Regions from separate parts of the Cupriavidus sp. SHE genome, predicted to be linked through region 1. Evidence: predicted binding sites of a transcription regulator. Region 1 holds the regulator's gene; the other holds the start of a gene.

Region 1 (3,413 bases):
TACCTACAGCTTCGGGCGCGACACCGTCAACGCCGGTCCCAGCCCGTCCGGCACCAACTGCGGCGGCGAGAACCCCGCCGACAAGACCGCCTGCCGCGAATGGTCGGCCATGCTCGGTTATGAAACCAACTGGTGGGGCATTCTGGGCGCCTATGACTCGCAGCGCGGCGGGCCCGGCGCATTCGGCGGCCTGACTTCGAGTTCGCTCAAGGATGATCGCGCCACCCTCGGTGGCTACATGCTCGTGGACCGCGCCAAGATCGGCGCCGGCTGGATCGGGCGTCGCAACGGTGCCATCGCCACGCCGCGCAGCGACATGTTCTATGCCGGTGTCGCCTACGACATCACTCCTGCGGTGACGCTCTCCGGCGAGGCGTTCTACCTCAAGTACCACAACAGCGCCGACAAGGCGTGGCTGGGCGCGTTACGTGCCAGCTACGCCTTCTCCAAGCGCACGTCCATCTACACCACGCTTGGCTATATCGACAACGGCGGCAAGCTGGCGCTGTCCGTGGACAGCGCTTCCACCGGCGCATCGCCCGCGCCTGGCGGCTCGCAGTTCGGCGCAATGCTTGGCATGAAGCACGTCTTCTGACGGCACTTCATTCGTCGGCTTGAGACTGGGCTCCACCTGCCCGCTTCTGGTCATGACTGGCTGGGAGCGGGCTTTTTTACGACTGCAGTCCTGTGCCGAGCGACCCGTAGTGCCAGTGACGTGCAGATAGGTGCAGATACGTGCTGATTGAACCCGTCCAAGGGCCGTTTCATTGCTGCGCCGGGCCCGGCGCGCTATCGGTAGCTCACCGTCACCTCGTTACTGCGGCCTTGCAGGGTGGGAGACAGCCCCCCACGGCCAGCAACCCGGTAGGCAAACACGAACCCGCCAGTCGCATCGTCGCCCGCGAATGCATCGGTCTTCCCCTGCGCGCCAGACAGCAGCACGCAGCGTCGCGCGTTACACAGGTATGCTTCCAGATCGATCGGCGGGGTGCTGACGAAGCTGTAGCGCCAGCGTACCGATGTAACGATGCCGCTTGCCTGAGGCATCGTGCCGGGAGGCAACACCGGCGACGACATCGTGCGCTGGCCGCGACTGGCAATCAGCGGTCCCTGCGCGGAGCTGGTCCAGGCATAGCGCGACCCACTGAGCTCGTAGGTGGCGCGCACGTATGTCTGCGCGTCGACCCATGTGGGGGCCAGACAAAGACACAACGCGAACGCCAGAAGATGACGCATCACAACATGCCGCGAAGCTGGTTGCGCAGCCGCGTAATGGCCTGGCTGCGGATCTGGCAGACGCGCGATTCGGTCACTTCCAGCACGGCCCCGATCTCGCGCAGGTTCAACTCCTGGTCGTAGCAAAGCGAGAGCACCAGCTTCTCGCGCTCGGGCAGCTTCTCGATGGCACGGATCAGCGCGTCACGCATTCCGGATTCCATCAGCACCGTGAGCGGATTCGCTTCGTCGGTCACCCCAAGGTGCCGATCCAGGAAGTCTTCCTCCCCGGAGCGTTCGAAGTCCTCATAGTGCAGCAACTGGCAGCCATGGACTTCGTTGAGCAGTTCCTGATACTCCTCCAGCCCCATTTCGAGTTCCTTCGCCACTTCGGAGTCGATGGGGCTCCGGCCGAGTTTCTGCTCGAGCTGGCGCTGCGTGCGTTCGATCTTGCGTGTGAACTGGCGCAGACTGCGCGATTGCCAATCGTTGGCGCGCACCTCGTCGAGCATGGCGCCGCGAATGCGCTGGCTCGCATAGGTCTCGAATCGCGCGCCATGGTTGTCCTCGTAGCGCTTGGCGGCGTCGAGCAGGCCGATCATGCCGGCCTGGATCAGGTCGTCGATCTGCACGCTGGCCGGCAGCTTCGCCGCCAGCTGCAACGCGATGCGTCGCACCAGCGGCGCGTGCGACTTGACCACGTCTGCCTGTTCGAGCTTTCCCTGAATCGTGTACATGGTGGAACTCTCGGTAAATGCTTTCTATCGGTGCCAGCGCCGCGCAAGCATGGCCGCGGCTGACTGTCTGGCTCGGTGTCCGGTCTTGTCGACTTCTTGTTCTGGCTTCATGCGGGAACGGCCACAGCCGCTCCCTGGGGCGTTGTTTCGTGTCGCAACGGCCATGCGCCGATACCGCTGGCGATGTGGCGCAGCGCGCTGGTGGATGCCGCTGCGGGATACGCCTCCACCACGCAACGGCCAAGCTGCAATGCGCGGGCCACCAGCGGGTCGATCGGCAGGTATCCGGTCAGACCAGCCTCGACGCCGAGGTACTGGCTCGCGGTACGGGCAAGATTGCGTGCCAGCGCGGCAACGGTCGCTTCGGCGGCCGCCATATTGACGACCAGATGGAAGCGGCGGCATGCGTATTCGTGATGCAGACGCTTGATGCGCGCGTAGGCCGCGGTAATCGACGTTGCCTCCGGGCGCATGACGATCACCACGTTGTGGGCGGTTGCCGCCAGAGGCGACAGCGCGCCGGTTGCATCCGTGCGCGCGTCGATCAGCACCGACCGCATGTCGGGAATCAGATCGGATAGCGCGCGGTCCATGTTCCCGGCGTCGACTTGGATATCACCTGCCGGCAGCACCGCGATGCCACTGGCAGGGCGCGTGCCAATCGCGGCGGCCGCGGTCACCCGGCCGGCCAGCGCATCGGCGAGCGTTGCGACAGGCGCGGCGCCCGACAGACGCGTGGCACGCACGCCATGGCGATCCTCGTCGACGAGCAGAACACGTTCGCCCTGCATGGCCAGCGCATTGGCCAGACCCAGTGTCACCGTGGTGGCGCCCGCCCCCGCATCGGCGGCAACCACCGCGATGCGCCGGGTGACGCGCGGCGCCAGCAGACGGCGCAGGCTTTCTGCCTGATCGGAACCCATGACGTTCAAGGCTTACTCCCCCGCGACTGCCAACTGCGGCAGTCCGACTGTCGCCTGCATTGCCGCGTCGGCAGTGATATCACCGACGAGCGCAGGCGAGGCGGCACGTCCCGGATAGTTCTCCAGCACATCCAGCAGCGCCAGCAGGCGACCCATGCCCTCGTTGAGCACGGAGCCTGGCACCGGCACATTCGCACGCGTCGCGGCACGGCCGGCCAGGCGTGACAGGAACGCCGGCGCGGTTGCGGTGGGGGTGTGCTGCAGGCGCAGCGTGGTCAGCCCGAGCTGGAGCGACACCATGCTGGTCCCCTGACTGTCCGACGCATCGCTGTCCTGCGCGAAGTGTTCGGCGGCATGACGCAGCGTGCGGAACTGCTCGTCCGCGGCGTTCGCCCATTGCATCCAGCGTGCGACCTGCGCGGCGTCATCGGTCAGCGCCACGTCGCACAGCACGTACTCGACCGCCAGCGTTTCGCCGGTACCACGATCCGCCATGCGGGAGACAACGAGGCACGCTTCGGTGCCGGTCTCGGCCGTG
Region 2 (3,413 bases), on a different contig from region 1:
CGACAACGATGGCATCATCGAGAACGTGCGCCACTGGTTGGCGCGCGCGGTGATCGGCCTGAACCTGTGCCCGTTTGCCAAGAGCGTGTACGTCAAGGATCAGGTCCGCTACGTGATCAGCGACGCAACGCGCGACGAGGACGTGCTGGACGATCTCGAGCGCGAGCTGCGCCTGCTGGAAACGTCCGATCCGGAGCAGATCGACACGATTCTGCTGATCATGCCGCACGCGCTGGGCGACTTCCTGGCCTACAACGACTTCCTGTATTTCGCCGATCGCCTGCTGCGTAGCCTGAAGCTCGAGGGTACGTTGCAGATTGCGAGTTTCCATCCGCACTACCAGTTCGAGGGTACCGAGCCCGACGACATCGAGAACTTCACGAATCGCGCGCCATATCCGATCCTGCATCTGCTGCGTGAAGACAGCATCGCGCGTGCCGCCGAAGCGTTCCCGGAGGCGGAGGACATCTACGAGCGCAATATGGAAACGATGCGCCGGCTCGGCCACGCAGGCTGGCTCGAATGGATGGCTGGCAAGAGCGATCTCTGAGGCGGTCTCCGGCGCGGTCTCCGATGCGTCCTCCGGACGCGGCCCGGATCAGGGCGCGGTGAAGAATCGCTCGTTCAGTTCTTCCAGGCCGAGCGATTCCAGCACATTGTGCAAGCGCTCGGCCGGACGGCGGCGCGGCAAATCCTTGTACTGGGCGATGATCAGTTCGTTCTTCATCGAGTGTTCCCAGCCCACTAGCTCCGTCACGCTGACCTGGTAGCCGTGCGCTTCAAGCTGCAGGCAGCGCAGCACGTTGGTGACCTGGCTGCCGAATTCTCGCGTGTGCAGTGGGTGGCGCCAGATTTCCGTCAGCGGATTGCCGGCCAGCAACTTGCCTTTGTGCTTGCGCAGCACGCTCGCGACCTCGGCCTGGCAGCAGGGCACCAGCACGATGTGCCGCGCCTGCTTGGCCAGCGCGAAGTGGATCGCATCGTCAGTGGCCGTATTGCACGCGTGGAGGGCCGTCACGACGTCGATGGTCTGCGGCAATGCGGGCGACGTGATCGAATCGGCCACGGAGAGGTTCAGGAACGACATCCCACCGAAGCCCAGGCGGCTGGCCAGCGCCTGCGAGCTGGTCACCAGTTCCTCGCGGGTCTCGATGCCGTAGATGTGTGAGCTGTCCTTCAGGTCCTTGAAGAAGAGATCGAAGAGGATGAACCCGAGATACGACTTGCCCGCGCCGTGGTCCACCAGCGAGACCGTGCCTTTTTCGTCCTTTACCTCGCGCAGCAGTGGCTCGATGAACTGGTACAGGTGATAGACCTGCTTGAGCTTGCGGCGGCTGTCCTGATTCATCTTGCCGTCACGCGTCAGGATGTGGAGTTCCTTGAGCAGTTCGATTGACTGGCCGGGACGGACTTCGTAGGTGCTGGACATCGGGGTGGTGCCTTGGGGCGGGGACATCGGAGGGCGCTAGTTTACCGAAATTGCGCCCCCCCTACTTTTGTGGGCTCAAGTTCACACCGCCGGCGCCGTTGAACATGGATCGACGACAAGCACAGTTGGCGACGGATTCGGTGGGTCTTTGCGGAAAGTCCCCGGGCGATGGGCCCAGGCCGGCTGTTGCGACATGCAGCATAGAGGCGGGGACACATGACAGCCGACGCGGGGTTGCGCCTGGAATTCAGCCAGCCTGGGAGCCAGGTCAGGGCTTGCTTTACACCGGACGCGGGCCACTTGCCGCCCGATCGCGCCAGTCTGGACGCTTCCCTGGAAGCTTGCCTGGCCGAGCACGGCTGGCAGGGCGCGCGGCTGGACGCCGCTGCCGTGAGGGGATTCCTGACGCAATGCCAATTGACCGATCGCGAGATCGACGCAGTGATCGGCAGCGTCCTGGATGGCGAATTCGAACTCGAAATCACGGCCGACAAGCTGCGGCTGTTGCTGACGCTGGTGAGCCCGGAAGGCGGCCGGCCAATCACGGCCGAAGAGATCGCCGCCGCCGCGGCTTCGATGGGGGTGGTGGCCTTGCTCGACAGCGCGGCGATCGGCGTTGCGCTGGAGGCCGGTAGCTGCGAGGGTCGCGAGATTGCGCGCGGCGTGGCGCCCCTGCAGGGTGAGACAGCACGCTTCGAGAGCCTCGTCCAGCCCCGCAGGCCTGTCCTGGCGGAGAACGAGGACGAGCGTGTCGACCTGCGCGATCTCGGTAGTCTCCTGCTCGTCAACCCGGGTACCGCGCTGATGCGCCGCACGCCGGCCAGATCGGGCAAGGACGGCATGGATGTACTTGGCAAGCCGATTCCGGCCGACGCTGTGGTGGATACGCCCTACGCGTCCGATCTGACCGGCGTGGCAACCGATCCGAATGATCCACTGCTGTTGATCGCCGTGATCGCAGGCTCGCCCCGGGTGTTGCCACATGGTGTGATCGTCAGTCCGGTGGTCGACGTCGATGCTGTCGACCTGCATTCCGGCAACGTCAATTTCGATGGCTCGCTCCGCGTGTCGGGCGATATCCGCACCGGCATGTCGGTACGTGTCACCGGTGATGTGGTTGTGCAGGGGACGATCGAAGCCGCCAGCGTGCAGGCCGGCGGCGATGTGATCGTCAAGGGCGGCATCATCGGCAAGGCAGAAACCGCGAGCGGTGGCGCCCCGAGTGAGATTGCCAGCGTGCGCAGCAAGGGCTCCGTTCATGCGCGCTTCATCCAGAATGCGATCGTCGAGGCGGTGGCCGAGGTAATCGTGGAGAGCGGGATCCGGCAGAGCGACGTCTCCGCGGGCGAACGGGTGGTGGTTGGCGCGCCGACCGCGCCAGGCAGCATCAGCGGCGGGCGTACACGGGCGATGCAGAGTGTCAGCACTGGGACCCTGGGCGCGCCGGCGGGTACGGCCACGACGGTGCAGGTCGGACTCAACCCGCTTGCCGACGAGCAGAAGGCGGAACTGGAAGTCCGGCGCGGCAAGATCGTCGAGGAACAGTGCAAACTCCAGCAACTCGTAGCGTTCTTTGCCAAGCACCCCGAGCGCGCCACGGGGGACATTCGCGAGAAGGCGCGTGCCACGATGTACAGGATCAATCGCGACCTGTTCGAACTCGACGCGGAGATCGCCCGCCTGGCCGAGCAGATGAAGCCGTCCGAGCAGGCGGAGATCGCGGTGGGCCGACATATCCACGGCGGCGTGACGCTGCAGGTCGGCCACAAGGTACTCAAAGTCATGGAAGACAAGCCGGGCGGCCAGATACGCGTAGTGGACGACCGCATCGCCGTGAACTGACGCGGGTGGCGCACCTCCGGGTCTTGTTTTCAAACGGACGCAGCGCGTTACGGGGAACGTGACACGTTACGCGAGTCGTAACGTCGCCTCCCCAGGCCACGCTGGCCTGATCGCCCTCCATCCCGCCTCCGGTAACGCATCG

Evidence for each region. The regulator FliA, encoded in region 1, starts transcription of late flagellar genes. The targets are predictions, from matches to a motif close to CTAAAGTTTNNNNNNNNNNNGCCGNTA.
Region 2: RN01_RS20435 (DUF342 domain-containing protein) is a predicted target of FliA. The motif match lies at 1,504-1,530, and genes of this name have one in related genera.

Annotation. Positions count from the first base shown of each region.
Region 1 covers NZ_JWMB01000023.1:62,040-65,452, forward strand. The annotation lists gene RN01_RS13145 (porin) at 1-595, shown strand, start outside; gene RN01_RS13150 (flagellar protein FlhE) at 790-1,236, opposite strand; gene RN01_RS13155 (RNA polymerase sigma factor FliA) at 1,236-1,952, opposite strand; gene RN01_RS13160 (AAA family ATPase) at 2,060-2,875, opposite strand; gene flhF (flagellar biosynthesis protein FlhF) at 2,888-3,413, opposite strand, start outside.
Region 2 covers NZ_JWMB01000042.1:40,029-43,441, reverse strand. The annotation lists gene RN01_RS20445 (DUF1415 domain-containing protein) at 1-550, shown strand, start outside; gene RN01_RS20440 (SAM-dependent methyltransferase) at 599-1,429, opposite strand; gene RN01_RS20435 (DUF342 domain-containing protein) at 1,646-3,271, shown strand.